Linked DNA regions of Phragmitibacter flavus. Each later gene encodes a partner of the first gene's protein in a complex. Links are inferred from orthologs where the notes say so. Each region holds a gene or a part of one and is shown in the gene's direction. Other genes may lie near its edges. The genes, in order: fabF and FEM03_RS10965.

Region 1 (7,821 bases):
ATCCACCTGATGCACCAGCAAATTGCGGAAATGTTGGATCAAATCTGCCAGCAACCTCGAAAGATCCTTCCCGCCATCCGCCTGAGTGTGCAAATGTTTCAAGGCCCCCACCGTGTCCTGCTGCAAAATCTCCTGCGCCAGATGCGCCACGGTTTCCCCTCGCGTGAACCCGAAAATGTCCAGCACGTCCTGCTCCTCAATCCTCTCCCCGCAGAACGCCACCAACTGATCCAGCATCGACTGCGCATCACGCATGCCGCCCTCCGCTCCCTTGGCAATCGCATAAGCCGCCTTTTGATCCAGCGCCACGTTCTCCAAGGTCGCAATGTGCAGAAGATGATTCGCAATCACCCCCGCCGGAATGCGCCGCAAATCGAAACGCTGACAACGACTGATGATCGTCGGCAGCACTTTGTGCGCCTCCGTCGTCGCGAAGATGAACTTCACATGTTCCGGCGGTTCCTCCAACGTCTTCAACAGCGCGTTGAACGCCGCCGTGCTCAGCATGTGAACCTCATCAATGTAATAAATCTTAAACCGGCACCGAGTCGGCGCAAACTTCACTTCCTCACGCAGTTCACGCACCTGCTCCACCCCGTTGTTGCTCGCGCCGTCAATCTCCCGCACATCTAGGCAGATGCCCTTTTCAATTTCCACACAAAGCTCATTGTCCGGATCGAAATCCACCATCGGACCACCCGGACAATTCAATGCCTTGGCAAAGATCCTCGCCGTGCTGGTTTTCCCGGTGCCACGCGGACCCACAAACAGGTAGGCATGGGCCAGCCTTTTCTGGGCAATGGCATTGCGCAACGTGCGCACAACATGCTCCTGACCAAGCACATCATCAAAAGTGCGGGGACGATATTTACGGGCGAAGACCTGATAGCTCACGCGGGCATCCTAGCGGTCCGTCGCGAGGTTTCCACCGCGCATTTCGGCTTTTTTGATTTCCTCAAGAAACGCATTTTTTTCGGGTTGGGCTTGCGCTTCCCCACCCGCTCATTCAATCCTAGTGACTGTTTCTTACCGTGCGACCTCAAGCCCTGTTTCCCCTCACCGTCCTGTTGCTGTTGGCCATTTTGACCACCAGCTGCGGACTGCTGCGCAAAAAACGTGCTCAGCAAACCGACGAATCCACTGGTGACCTCGCCATCGGAGCCATCGAGATGGTTAATCCCGAGCAAAAATTCGTCCTCATCAGCGCCCATCGGGGATATGCCATCGTCGCTGGCACCGCACTTTATACCTTTTCCCCCAGCGGACTCAAAGCCGAACTCAAAGTCACTCCCGAACGCAAGCACACATTCCTCTCCGCCGACATCATCGAAGGTTACCCACAAAAAGGCAATCCCGTGTTCGCCACCCGTGAAGCCGTCAGCGCCTCCATGGCCGCCGCCAAAGCCAATGGAACCGGAACCGGCAGCGAACCACCTCCGCTGGACAACCAGCTCAACTGGGGCGGTGTTCCCGGTGCCCCAACTCCGAATCCCGTCAACACCGAGTCAAATCTACCTCCTCTGCAAAATCCGTTCATCAATCCCGCCTCCGAAGTTCCGCCAACCGTTCCGTGACGATCGCACCAGCCCAGCCATGCTTGAAATCGAAACCGCGCTCGCCCGCATCCTCGACAGCGTCTCACCCCTCGATCCGATCCGCGTCCCGCTGACCTCCGCTCTTCATCACTTCGCCGCACGCGCCCTTCACGCCACCGTCGCCCTCCCCGGCTTCGACAATTCCGCCATGGACGGCTATGCCGTGTTCGCCGCCGATACCACCACCACGAGTCCCCTCCCCATCATCGCCGAGCAACCCGCTGGCACCTCAAAAAATCTCACCCTCAACTCCGGGACCGCCATCCGCATTTTCACCGGTGCCCCTATGCCCGAGGGAGCCGATGCCGTCATCATGCAGGAAGACGTCGACCTCTCGCCCGATAAAACTCATATTCAATGCCGCGAACCCGTCGTCTCCGGAGAAAACCTCCGCCGCACCGGCACCGACATCTGCCTCGGCCAGCAGCTCCTCAAACCCGGTGACGCCCTCACCCCCACCCGCCTCGCCCTTCTCGCCTCACAAGGCCTCAACGAAATCTCCGTCATCCGGCCTCCACGCGTCGCCATCATCACCACCGGCGATGAACTGATCCCCGCCGGCCAACCCCTCCTTCCCGGCCAGCTCTACAACAGCAACGGCATCCTTCTCCAATCCCTCGTCGCCCAACTCGGCATCTCCGCAATCAGCACCCATCATCTCCCCGACGACCTCGACCAAACCATCTCTGCCCTGCGCGAACTCACCGGCACCCACGATTTCCTCATTCTCAGCGGCGGAGTCTCCGTGGGCGATCACGACCACATCAAACCCGCCCTCCAATCCCTCGGCATCCTCCCCAATCTCTGGCGCGTCAAAATCAAACCCGGCAAACCCCTTCTCCACGCCCGCACCGAGACCAACCCCTGCCAGATCTTCGGACTCCCCGGCAACCCCGTCTCCTCTTACGTCACCTATCAAATCTTCGTCCGTCCCGCCCTCTTGAAATCGATGGGATCGTTTCAATTTGAGCTACCCACCGTTCCCGCCACCCTCAATCAAGCCGTCGACAACCCCGGCGATCGTCCTCATTATCTCCGCGGCACCCTTCAGCAAAACACCTTCATACCCACCGGCGTCCAACAATCCCACGCCCTCTTCGGCCTCAGCCAGGCCAATGCGATGCTTCGACTCGAAGCCAACCAGTCCCTCGCCGCTGGCACGAACGTAATCCTCTTGGTCCCCTGATCTCCTGCATTCGACTCCCGGCCATGCCATGTTTTCCGGTCTCACCCAAACCCTGAAACTCCCCGACCCCTGGCAGCACAGCGCCGTCAGTCACCTGCGCGCGGGCAGCGACGTCATCGTCAGCGCCCCTACCGGTGCCGGCAAGACCTTCATCTTCGAACTCATCGCCAAAGCCGGTCATCACAAACGCCAACTCGTCTACACCGTCCCCACCCGCGCCTTGGCCAACGACAAACAAGCCGAATGGACCGAAGCCGGCTGGAATGTTGGCCTCGCCACCGGCGATCTTGCGCTCAACGTCCACGCACCTGTCCTCGTCGCCACCCTCGAAACCCAGATCGAACGCCTCATCAGCGGCGATGGTCCCGCGCTTCTCGTCATCGACGAATACCAGATGATCGCCGACTCCTCACGCGGCAGTCACTATGAAGGCGCCATCATCCTCACGCCGCCCAACACCCAACTCCTCCTCCTCAGCGGCAGCGTCGAAAACCCCAACGATCTCGCTGAATGGATGCGCCGTCTTGGACGTCAAGTCGAAGTCATCAGCACCCATAACCGTCCCGTTCCCCTCGAAGACTTCCCTCTCGATTACCACCAGCCCCGCTTCAAAAACATTGAAAATCGCTGGGCCAAACTCGCCACCGCCGCCCTCCTTGCCGACCTAGCCCCGCTGCTCATTTTCGCTCCCCGACGCAAAGACGCCGAGTCCATCGCCGCCAAAATCGCCACGCATCTTCCTCCCGGCGAACCCCTATCGCTCACCCACGAACAACGCATCCTCGCGGGCAAAGACATCGCGTCGATGCTCGAAAAACGTGTCGCCTTCCATCACAGCGGCATCAGCTATCCGCTGCGCGCCGGACTCATCGAACCCCTCGCCAAAGCCGGACAACTGCGCGTCATCGTCTCCACGATGGGCCTTGCCGCCGGGATCAATTTCTCCGTGCGCAGCGTCCACGTCTCCGGCACCACCTTCCACGACGGCGTCTCGGAGCAACAACTCAGCGCCGACGAACTCCTGCAAATGTTCGGTCGCGCTGGCCGACGCGGACTCGACGAACGTGGTTACGTCCTCACCACCCGCGACAGCCCCACGCTCAACGACTCCCGTCCCGTCCGACTCCGTCGCGGCAACAAACTTAGCTGGCCTCTTTTCCTCCGCATCATGTATCGCGCCGCCCAGGACGGACGCGACCCCTTCATCGCCGCCACCGAATTCACCACCAAACTGTTCGCCAAAACCCCGCCCGACCTCGGCCTCACACCTCAACAAACCGCCACCCCCCAAACTACCACCGCCCTCTTTGGCCTCAAAGCCACCCAGCGCGAACTCCTCAACAGCCAGGGCCATTGGGAACCCATCACCAAACCCGTCACCCAGACCGTCCCTCTCAGCCAGACCCACCTTGCCAACGACACCTTTCAGGGCCCCACCCTTTCCAGCACCCGCTACCTCAGCACCCTTTTCCCCACGCTCGGCCGCATCACCAAACTCCCGGGCGATCAAAAAATCTACGGGCGCGAGATCGCCCTAGGCAGACCCAGCGTCCCCGATCCCACCGGCGAAATCGGCCTGCAAACCATCGCTTTATCCCTCCGCAAACTCCTGCAAATCCCCCGTCACATCGAATCCCTCACCCCGGAAAAACTCCATCTCGTCGCCCTTCCCAAACTCGACGCCCAACTTCCAAACGCCACCTTCTTCGGCATGACCACCCGTGGTGACACCTTGTGGGCCACCTACGACTTTTCCAACCTCCCCGTCGAAGCCACCCAGGACAGCCACGGCCACTGGCTCGTTACTCCGCAATTTCGCACCCTGGAACGTCAGGTCGACACCGAGATCCATCAACCATCAACCTCCCACCATAAACCCTCCAGCGGCAGCGCCATTTACGCCTGGCGCACGCTCGGTCTGATCGAAAGCGACGGCACTCCGACTCAACGCGGCATCATCTTCAGCTTCTTCCAACAAGGCGAAGGCCTCGCCATTGCCGCCGCCCTCGAAGACGAATCCTATCCCATCGACGAACTCCTTCCCCATCTGGCAAACCTGCGCGGCAACACCCACATCGACCTCCCCATCGCCAACCCCAGCGAAAGACTCTCCGCCATCTGCCGCGCCACCTACGGATTCGTCAACCACACCGGCTACCTCGAAGCCGGCCTTCCCCTCGCCTACGGCGAAGCCACCGCCGAACTCCTCGGTTTGTCTTCATCCCTCATCCTTTCGCCTTCATCCTTTCAGAACGGCGACCTCGCCCGCGCCTACACCGAATGGCTCAGCCTTCTGCGGCATCTCAGCCATTCGCCGGACCACCCTTGGACGCGATGGACCCAGCTAAAATCCCAATCCGCTGCTCTTCTCCAAAGCCACCTTGCAAACTCTTCCCACACCCTCCACCCCAAACTTCCCCCTCTCACCCCCAAACAAAAACACGAGCGACCCCTGCATTACCTGCTGCGCAAACACGCTTAAAATTGAACATATCCCCCACCGGCCCCGGCTCGCCGACTTTCCTTTTCTCTTGCCCCCCACTCAAATCCGTGTCTTATCCTTCCCCCCACCTAATTTCATCATCGACCCTTTCCTCATGAGCGACCGACGCGTAGTCATCACCGGCCTTGGCATTGTTTCCCCTCTCGGCAACAACAAAGAAGATTTCTGGAAAAACCTCATCGCTGGCAAAAGCGGCATCCGCACCATCCAGTCCATCGATACGACCGAATACACCACCAAGTTCGCCGGTGAAGTGGTCGATTACGATCCCAAAGTTTATTTCAACGACTTCAAAGACGGTCGCCGCGCCGACCGTTTCACCCAGCTCGCCATGGGCGGAGCCAAACAGGCCATCATCGACAGCGGACTCGACACCGCCGACGTCAACAAAGAGCGCATCGGCGTCATGGTCGGCTCTGGCATCGGCGGCCTCACCGTGCTGGAAAACAACCACACCCAGCTCATCACCAAACACCCCTCCCGCGTCTCTCCGTTCACCATTCCGATGATGATCGCGAACATCGCCAGCGGCATGATCTCCATGGAATACGGTTTCCTCGGACCCAACATGTGCATCGTCACCGCCTGCGCCACCTCCAACCACTCCATCGGCGAGGCCTGGCGCATCATCAAATTCGGCGACGCCGACGCCATCGTCGCTGGTGGATCCGAAGCCTCCATCGCCCCCATGGGCATGGCCGGATTCGGCAACATGCGCGCCCTTTCCACCCGCAACGACTCTCCTGAAAAAGCCTCCCGTCCCTTCGACAAAGACCGCGACGGTTTCGTCATGGGCGAAGGCTCCGGCTGCTGCGTGATCGAAGAATACGAACACGCCAAAGCTCGCGGTGCCCACATCTACTGCGAACTCGTCGGCTACGGACTCAGCGCCGACGCCTATCACCTCAGCGCCCCCCTCCCCGACGGTTCCGGTGCCGCCCGCTGCATGCGCATGGCCCTTAAACATGCCAAACTCAATCCCGAAGACGTCCAATACGTCAACGCCCACGCCACCAGCACCCCACTTGGCGACATCGGCGAAACCCTCGCCATCAAAGCCACCTTCGGCGCCCACGCCAAAGACGGACTCGTCGTCAGCGCCACCAAATCCATGACCGGCCACCTTCTCGGAGCCGCCGGTGGCATCGAACTCGCCGCCTGTGTCCTCGCCCTGCGCGATCAGATCGTCCCCCCAACGATCAACATCGAAAATCAGGACCCCGAGTGCGATCTCGACGTCGTTCCCAACGTCGCCCGGGAAGTCAAACTTGACGCCGCCCTCAGCAACTCCTTCGGTTTCGGCGGCCACAACGCGGCCCTCCTCGTGAAGAAAATCTAGCAGGGAATTGGGGAGCACACGCATCTTGCGTGTCGTTCTCGGCATCTTGCCGGGAACCCGGACGCGCAGCGCCTCATTGATGTCCTAATCCGACAACCCCATGCCTCCCCCCCTCCCCGCCGACTACCCGCGCATCAAACGGGTCGCCAGCTTTCACGAACTTATCACCACCCCCTTCTCCAACGGCATCAATGCCGTCTGCTGGCCGCGCACCCTCCCCGGCGATTTCGCCGAAGTCGTCGACCATCTCAACGCCCCCCTCGGCATCACCACCATCGACGAAGACCAGCTTCAAAACCTCTCCGCCAATCTCACTCCCGCAGGCCAGCTCGCCGTCTCGACCCTCCTCAACGACCAGCGCCTCCTCCGCGAACACGGACTCGATCCCGTTCTCGACACCGTCAATGGCTACCTCCCTCCCGACGAACCCGAACCCCTGCGCACCGACGTTTGTTCCTTCCACGTCGACAGCGCCACCGCCGAAGCCGACACCTGGCTCTGCACCTATTTCGGAGCCTCCAGCGAACTCCTTCGCAACGATCAAGCCCAGCGTCACATCGACATCCCTGCCACTCGCGAGCACCTCCTCGCCCAGCATGGCGGCAAGGACGACGCCGACTTCCTCGAATACTTGAGCGACTACTGCTACGACCTCCACTACGTTCCCTTGCCCAACGCCGAACCCGTGATCTTTGGCCTCCACAACCTCTGGCGCATTGCCGTCCAATACCCCGGCAGCCCCGTCCCCCCCTGTATCCATCGCGCCCCCGATCCCATTCCAGGTCAACCACCCCGCCTGCTTCTCATCAGCTAAACAAAAAAAACGGACGAGGAACTGAACCCTCGTCCGTAAAACATTCTCACACGTGGACCTTATTCCAGTTCCTTCAGTGTGATGTTCTTCCATGCCACCGAGTAAGGCCCCGTGCCCTTCTTGATGCCATGCACCTGCAAGCCGATGAAACCCTTCGGATGCGAGGCAAACACCTTCTCATCTGTCAGATCTTCCACCTCTTCACCATTGATCCACACCTGAATCCGCGGCCCCTTTGCAACGATCTTGTAATGATTCCACTCACCGTCCTTGAACTTCTTGTGAGGAATCAGCTTCTCCGGTTTGGTCATCCAGCCTCCAATCGCCTCACCATAAATATAACCTGACTCCGCGCCCTTCTCTCCACTCGCTTCGATCTCCACC
Region 2 (7,800 bases), on another replicon or contig:
AGCCACCCCATTTCCCACCGCATTGAAACCAATCCCCTTCACATTGATCACCCTGCCCAGCATCTTCGCAAAATCCGACCCCCAAGGCACGCCAAGTCCAAAAAGATCAAACCCGATGGCCCGCACCAGCAACGGTTGACCCGGCATTCGCACCCACGCCGAAGGTAGATTCGCCAAGCCGTTGTTCACCTCCACATGATATTCAGCTCCGATCGACAAACCCAGCGGAGCCACACACTTGATTCCAAGTGAATCCCCGGTCGATCCCACCCCTGAAGCCGCCAGCACCCCGCCATTTGCCGCGTTCACAAAGCGCACCTGTGGTGTCGCCCCTGGAAATGCCAGATTTCTTCCGGTAATGCGAAACGGAAACGATGGCGCAATCTCCCGCCCCGCCAGATCCAGATAATGCCACCCGTCCGCCCGGTTCACCCAACCCGGCGCACTCGTCTTGGTGCCCGACTTCACAAAAATCGCATACACTCCCAGCGCCAGATTGGTTGGCAACCGCACGCCGATATACTGATTCGACTTCGTCAAAACATCGGTCAGCTGCATTTCAGGATTTGGATGGCTGTCCCCCGGCTCCAAGCGGTCGATCCACACCGTCGGTGCCGTTCCAAACTGATCTCCATGAATCCCCACCACATCCCCGGCCACCGCCGACTTCGTGACATTGAAAATAAACGGTTGAAGCTCCTGTGCCCTGATCTCACCCCCAAACAACACGACCGCGACCACCAAAACCAACTTTTCCAAATGTCCTGACAATGTCTTAACCATATATATTAGCCCTTCGAATTACATAATTCCGTGGAATAATGCCAAATAATTGCTCTTTATTTAAGCATGCTAATACCTAATCTTTTGGGGCGACGGCACCAATCAGTTTTTGTGCAATGCGAGGCATTTGTGGTGCTGACCGTTGTTTATTTGGGCACTATCCCACCTCCATTCTCCGCCGCTCCATAAATGTGCATCAACGAAAATCCCTCCAGAGCGCGCAAATCCTTGCGAAAACGCCCTTCCCTGCTTGTGTGCCAGCATGATGAACCTCTGGACGCGCTATCAGCAACACCTTCTTCGTTACCCCGATCTCGGCTTCAGCCTCGACATCAGCCGCATGAATTTCGACGACGGCTTCTTCGCCAAAATGGAGCCGCTCGTTGCCCGTGCCTTCGAGGATATGAAAAAACTCGAAGCTGGTGAAATTGCCAATCCCGATGAAGGACGCATGGTCGGCCACTACTGGCTTCGCAACTCTGCCCTCGCCCCCACTCCCGAACTTGCCGCCGGCATCGACAACGACATCGCCGACTGCAAAGTCTTCGCCTCCAAAATCCACAGCGGCGAAATCACCGCCCAAAACGGAGCCAAGTTCAGCAAGCTTCTCATCATCGGCATCGGCGGCTCCGCCCTTGGCCCCCAGTTCATCACCGACGCCCTCGTCGACGCGCACAGCGCCCCGCTGCAAACCTACTTCTTTGACAACACCGATCCCGACGGCATCCAGCGCACCATCGCCAACATCGGAGCGGACCTTGCCACCACGCTCTCCGTCGTCATTTCCAAATCCGGCGGCACCCCCGAAACCCGCAACGGCATGCTCGAAGCCCGCGCTGCCTATGAACGCGCCGGACTCGACTTCTCGAAACACGCCGTCGCCGTCACCGGCACCGCCTCTGGAGGCATCAGCAGCAAACTCGAAGCCTACGCCACCGAAAACGACTGGCTCAAAATCTTCCCCATGACCGACTGGGTCGGCGGCCGCACCTCCATCATGAGCACCGTCGGCCTCGTGCCCATGACGCTCCAGGGCATCGACATCGACCTCATCCTCTCCGGCTCCGCAGCCATGGATGAGAAAACCCGCACCCTTCCCACCGCGCAAAACGCCTCCATGTTGCTCGCCCTCATGTGGTATCAGGCCGGCAACGGCAAAGGTGCCAAGGACATGGTCGTCCTCCCCTACAAGGACCGCCTCATGCTGCTCAGCAAATACCTCCAGCAGCTCGTCATGGAATCCATCGGCAAGCAGCACGACCTCGACGGCAACGTCGTCAACCAAGGCATCGCCGTCTACGGCAACAAGGGTTCCACCGACCAGCATGCCTATGTGCAACAGCTACGCGATGGGGTGAACAACTTCTTCGCCACCTTCATCGAAGTTCGCAAGGGCTCCGATCAACCCCAGGTCGAAGTCGACCCCAACACCACCGCCAGCGACTACCTTCAAGGTTTCCTCCGCGGCACCCGCAAAGCGCTTTTCGACAGCGACCGCGAATCCGTCACCCTCAGCATCGAACAAGCCACCCCCTACACCGTTGGCATGCTCGTCGCCCTGTTCGAACGCGCCGTCTCTTTTTACGCCAGCCTCGTCAACATCAACGCCTATCACCAACCAGGCGTCGAAGCCGGAAAAAAGGCCGCCGTCGACTTTCTCAAAGTGCTCACCTCCGTGCGCAATGCCATCGCCCATGCCGGCAGCGCCACCGCCAACGTCATCGCTGTTTCCATCCAGGCCGATCCCGAGGAAGTTTACCACTGTCTCACCCACCTTGCCGCCAACGATCCACAAATTCAGGTTCAGCTTGCCGACTCTCCCGGTGACGATCTCTTCACATGGGTGGGACAATCATCTTGAGTTTAATGTCTGCATCCCTAGAATGAACTCGAAATGCCGTTTCCGTTTTCATTCACGACATCATTAGCACCCGTCATTGCCCAGGCCAGCGCGGAAACCGTCCGGTTCCCGTTGGTCTACCAAATCGCGTGCATCATTCTCACCGCACTGTTCCTGCTTACCTTCAGCATCGCCCGCAATCCCCGCAGCTGGCGTCGGCTCTACCAGGCAAAAGTCCAGGGACCGCGCGACCATTTTTCGGTCAATCGCAACAAACGAATTGATGAAAAACTCAAGCGCTACGGCATCATCGTCGCCATGGTCTTCCTCGTCGCGGATGTTTCCTGCTTCGTCTTGGGCTTCACCTACCGCCATCGTGCCGACGCCAGGGAACTCACCCCCGAGGAGCAATCGGAGCGTCAGGACCTCAAGCGATTCAAGTCCGGCAAATCTCCTGGAGCCCTATTTTGAACAAAAATACCCCTGCGTTTTCCCACCACATCGTCATTCTCAGCTTGACGTTTTCACATTGAGCATTTCGCATTCAAAAAAATCGCATTTTCCCGGTTGCCAAATTCGACTCACCCGGTAAAGCTGCGCCACTCAAAGCAACTACTAACTCTCATCTATGGCCGACACCAACTTCGCAGACAAAGTCCGGGACATCATCGTCGAACAACTCGGCGTTAACCCTGAACAAGTGACCCCTGAAGCCAAATTCATTGAAGATTTGGGCGCAGACTCACTCGACACCGTGGAACTTGTGATGGCCTTCGAAGAAGAGTTTGGCATCGACGTCCCCGATGAAGAAGCCGAAAAACTCCTCTCCGTTGGCGACGTTATCCGTTATGTTGAAGAGAACGCGGAATAATCCCCGCTGACTCCCACCGACAAACGGGACCTCGAACGTTCCCATCATCATTAAAAGGCGCGGTTTACCTCGCCTTTTTTTGTGCCCGCATCCCATCCGCCCGACCTCATTGATCTGCCTTCATCTGAATCCGGCTCCACAAAAAAACCGCCAGCCTGCAGGCCGGCGGTTTTCTCATGGCGATCTGGCTTTTCCAGTTAAACCGCCAACGCCTCAAACTTCGAATTGCCCGCCTCAAGGTGCTTTTTGAACTCCTTCATCCGCAGGCTCACCCGTTCCTCCAAAGGACGCTCCTCCAACCCGTGCTGATCAACACCCACCAGCGCCACCAACAGGTTTACCATCGACTGCACATCTTCCAAATACACCCACTCCGGTGCCAGCACCTGATCATCATCCAGGTTGTGATAATTCCCCAGCGGCACACTCACTCCCGCACTGCGAATCCCGCACGCCTGCAACGCCGAAGCCTCACAAGCCCCCGCATCCAGCAAACAGCGCTGCACCCGGATGCCCTGCCCCATCGCCGTGCTCACCAAAATCTTCGTCAGCTCATTGTCGAAAATTGAAAGCCGGTCGCCCACACGAATCATCGGCCCCTCACCCAACTCCGCGCCATTCACCGGACGACTCGTCTCCACCGACAAAAACACCGACTCCTTGCCAAACGGCCAGTTCTTGCCCAAATGCCACGCTCCGAGGAAACCCACCTCCTCTGCCCGCGTAAACGCCGCATGCACCGTCGCATCCAGCCCCAGCCTGGCAAGTTCCTTGAAAACCGCCACAATCACCGAACAACCCACCAGATCATCACAAGCCGGTGCCTGCACCCGACCGTTGTCCACCACCGCATCAAAATCCCACGGCGCAAAATCGCCATGCTCCTTGCGCTGCGCCACATTCTCTTCCAGTTCCACCACCGCCTTCGGCATTCCGCCCAGGAAATCCCACTCATCCTTGTTCGGCACCTTCACAAAAGCCGGGTGATCCATGTGCGCCCCCAAAACCCAGGTCGGCGTCGACCGGCGCTTGCCTTTGCGATAAGTCACCAGCAAGTTGCCAAACGCGTCATGCGAAAGATCCACATGCGGCACATCCAGCAACAATTGTTCGATCGCCTCTCTCACATGGTATTCATGAAAGGGAGCGGTCGGTTGATTCAGCAACTTGTTCAGGATAGAGGTCAGCGTGTCGGACATGTCCCAATCTAAACACATTTTCGCCACTACCAAACCGCAAACGTGAAGAACCTTCGTCCCGCCATCGAAACCGTCCTCGTCCGACTCGCCACCTGGGCGCTGCCCCAATTCCCCCGCCCCCTCATCATTCTGCTCGGCCAGATCTTCGGCTCCATCGCCTACCTCGTCGACTACCGTGGACGCACCACCGCCAAAACCAACCTCTACGCCGCTTTTTCCGACCAAAACATCACCCCCGATCAGGTGCGCCGCATCACCATCGCCTCTTACCACACGTTCGCCCGCACCTTTCTTGACCTCTTCTGGTCCCTTCGGCTCACACGGGACAACATCGACGGACTCTTCCACGACCACCCCGAGGTCCCACAAGCCATCTCCATCGCCAAGCAGAAAGGTGCCATCTGGGTCACCCCCCACTTCGGCAACTTCGAACTCATCAGCCTCATCATGGGATTTCGCGACGTCCCCCTGATCGTCGTCGCCCAAAACTTCAAAAACCCTTCCCTCACCACCATTTTCACCCGCCTTCGTCAAAACAGTGGCCATCGTGTCATTCCCCAGCAAGGCGCCATGCTTCGCCTCATGAAGGAACTCAAGCGCGGCGGACACGTTGCCCTGCTTACCGACCTCACCATCAAACCCAACAAAACCGCCGCCGCCATTGAATGTTTCGGCCTAAAAACCTGCGTCACCACCCTCCACGCCAGCCTTTCCCAACGCCTCGACCTCCCCATCGTCGCCGGCCTCTGCACCCCATTCGACGACGGCAGTTATCATTTCCAATTCAAGATCCTCCACCCCACCGACTATCCCACGCCCGCCGCCATGTCCCAGGCCGCCTGGGATCACTTCGAAATCCACATCCGCCAGCGCCCCGAATGCTGGCTATGGATGTATAAACACTGGCGTTACCTTCCCGGTCTCGAACCCGACCCCAAATACCCTGACTACGCCAACACCAGCCGACCCTTCCGTGACATGCTCGGCCAAGTCAAAAGGGAGAAGTGAAAAGAGAAAAGTGCTTCTCCCTCAGCCTTTCAATAGGGCGAGCGTGACGGTCGTCGTCACCATGCTAAAAATCGTGCTGTAATACACCGCCGAAGTCGCAAACGACACGTCCCCTTCAAACTCATGCGCCAGCAGCGCTGTGTTCACCGCCGTCGGTGCCCCCGCCGCTAATATCAGCGACCCCGCCACCAGCGGCGAAAATCCCAGCACATTCACCAACCCCACCGCCACCAGCGGTCCCATCACCAGTCGCGTCCCCAACGCCGCCCAAAGCGGCGCCCTAAACGGTTCCGGTCGCGTCTGCGACATCTGCACCCCCAACGTCACCAGCGCGAATCCAATCAACCCCGACTGCAACAAGTCCAACGGCTGCCAAAGCCAGTTTACCTCCTGCACCCTCCAGCCCATCCATCGGCACAACATTCCCGCCATCAGCGCATACAACGTCGGCTGCCGCAGCACCTTCATCAGTGTCCGCCAGTGCTGCCCCACATCACCCACCTCGCCCTTCTTCTGCGCCAGGAACAGCCCGATCGTAAACGTCGCCACATTCATCGTCGCCAGCACATACACCTGCACCGCCGCCCCCTCGTGACCAAACGCCAGCGTCACCAACGGCAGCCCGTAGTTGCCGCAATTGTAAAACATTGTCGCCAATCCCAGCGCCCGCTTGCGTTGCTCATTCAAGCCCAGCAGCCGACCCAACACCGCACTCGCCACGAACATGGCAAAGATCGTCGCCATCGTGAAACCCACAATCTTCAAAGCCTCGCCCTCCCCCAGTTCCGTATCCAGCACCCGGCAAAAAATGAACGCCGGCACCAACAAATAAATGTTCAGCTTCACCAGCGTCTCAAGGTGCAGCCTAAACTTCCGATCCAACACCCACCCCAACCCCACCACCACAAAAATCGGCGCACAAACATTCAGAAACAGCTCAAACAAAAACATCGCGCTTCCTTTACCCCTTCGCCCTCATCCCTTCATCTAGATAAAATCAATTCTCGTGTTCCGTGGAGATCAACAACCAGTCATCATCCACACTCTCCTGCAACACCGGCACCACCTGCCCCTCGGCGTTCAACTGCGATAGAATGTTCAACTTGGGCGGAATATACCCGCTCGCTATGCACAGGAACTGATACAAGAACGACCGCTTCGGCGTGTAGGGTTGATTGTGCCAGAAATACCGTCTCTCGCGTTCCTTGCCCTCATTCAATTCCGCTTCAAACAGGCCCCGCTCCCGATCATCCGCAAACTTCACATAATCCAGCACCCCGCCCTTCAGCGACTTCAGTGCCTGCGCCTCGGCCATCCAGTTGCGCACACAAACCCACCGCTCCCAATCTGCCCCCGACTCCTCCGCCGGCTTCGCATCTTCCAGCACCTGCTGCATCAACACCTCATAAAAATCCGGTCGCTTGATGTCGATCCCCTCCCAGCCAAACCCATCAAACATGTTCCGACCACCCACAATATTTCCATACCACTGACTCGGAATTCCCTGCGGATTTTCCTTGAACCCCGCAAACTTCAACGCCCGCTTCACCTCGTCCGAAAGTTCCGCCAGCTCCGGGAAAAAATCATACTTCACCGGCGGACTGATCAACAACACCGGCTTGAACTGCAATCTCGCCACAATAATCTCATGCACCGTCCCCACGCTGTAAACATTCGTCGGCACAAAGGCCACGACAAAGTCCGACAAATCCGTCATCCTTAAATCGATGTGCACCGTCTCCCAAAAATCGCGCTCAAACTGCACCCTCGTCTGCGCATTGGTCCAGAAATCCGCCTCATACTGCTCCTTGTTCGGCAACACCCCTTCCTGACCATAATTGCTATGCCCGCGAATGATCGGCTTGTTCCACGGATCCAACACCCGGATCGAAAACCCTTTTAAGATCGGTGTCAAAATCGCCCTCCAACCCAGATACTTTTCAATCACCCGCGACCCCACAAAATCCATCGGACCAGACAGATAACAGCGCGTCTTCTCCAGAATATTGTCGCTCATAAGCGCCTAACCATCCCCCCATCCCGACACTCCGCCAGCAAAAAATCATTTTCCTCTGTCCAAGCCTTCCGCAACCGGACTG

Evidence for each region.
Region 2: the proteins of fabF (region 1) and FEM03_RS10965 are in contact, whole or in part, in a solved structure (PDB 6OKG), measured with the Escherichia coli proteins. The link is inferred for Phragmitibacter flavus from one-to-one orthologs.

What each region holds. Positions count from the first base shown.
Region 1 is NZ_VAUV01000010.1:140,547-148,367, reverse strand. Bases 4,686-7,500 are described here. They hold fabF (beta-ketoacyl-ACP synthase II), read left to right. Parts: upstream 4,686-5,378; coding sequence 5,379-6,623; downstream 6,624-7,500. Other genes in these bases: FEM03_RS14805 (3-keto-disaccharide hydrolase), read right to left, coding at 7,497-7,500; FEM03_RS14810 (DUF1826 domain-containing protein), read left to right, coding at 6,724-7,437; FEM03_RS14820 (DEAD/DEAH box helicase), read left to right, coding at 4,686-5,263. In the rest of the region: dnaX (DNA polymerase III subunit gamma/tau), read right to left, coding at 1-894; FEM03_RS24470 (hypothetical protein), read left to right, coding at 1,032-1,574; FEM03_RS14825 (molybdopterin molybdotransferase MoeA), read left to right, coding at 1,594-2,781; more of FEM03_RS14820, read left to right, coding at 2,810-4,685; more of FEM03_RS14805, read right to left, coding at 7,501-7,821. UniProt on the Escherichia coli protein: Involved in the type II fatty acid elongation cycle. Catalyzes the elongation of a wide range of acyl-ACP by the addition of two carbons from malonyl-ACP to an acyl acceptor.
Region 2 is NZ_VAUV01000007.1:250,003-257,802, reverse strand. Bases 2,079-4,872 are described here. They hold FEM03_RS10965 (acyl carrier protein), read left to right. Parts: upstream 2,079-3,251; coding sequence 3,252-3,494; downstream 3,495-4,872. Other genes in these bases: FEM03_RS10955 (lysophospholipid acyltransferase family protein), read left to right, coding at 4,736-4,872; FEM03_RS10960 (M20/M25/M40 family metallo-hydrolase), read right to left, coding at 3,692-4,693; FEM03_RS10970 (hypothetical protein), read left to right, coding at 2,678-3,094; FEM03_RS10975 (glucose-6-phosphate isomerase), read left to right, coding at 2,079-2,644. Also shown: FEM03_RS10980 (glycosyl hydrolase family 28-related protein), read right to left, coding at 1-783; more of FEM03_RS10975, read left to right, coding at 1,049-2,078; more of FEM03_RS10955, read left to right, coding at 4,873-5,701; FEM03_RS10950 (AEC family transporter), read right to left, coding at 5,723-6,652; FEM03_RS10945 (hypothetical protein), read right to left, coding at 6,699-7,718. UniProt on the Escherichia coli protein: Carrier of the growing fatty acid chain in fatty acid biosynthesis.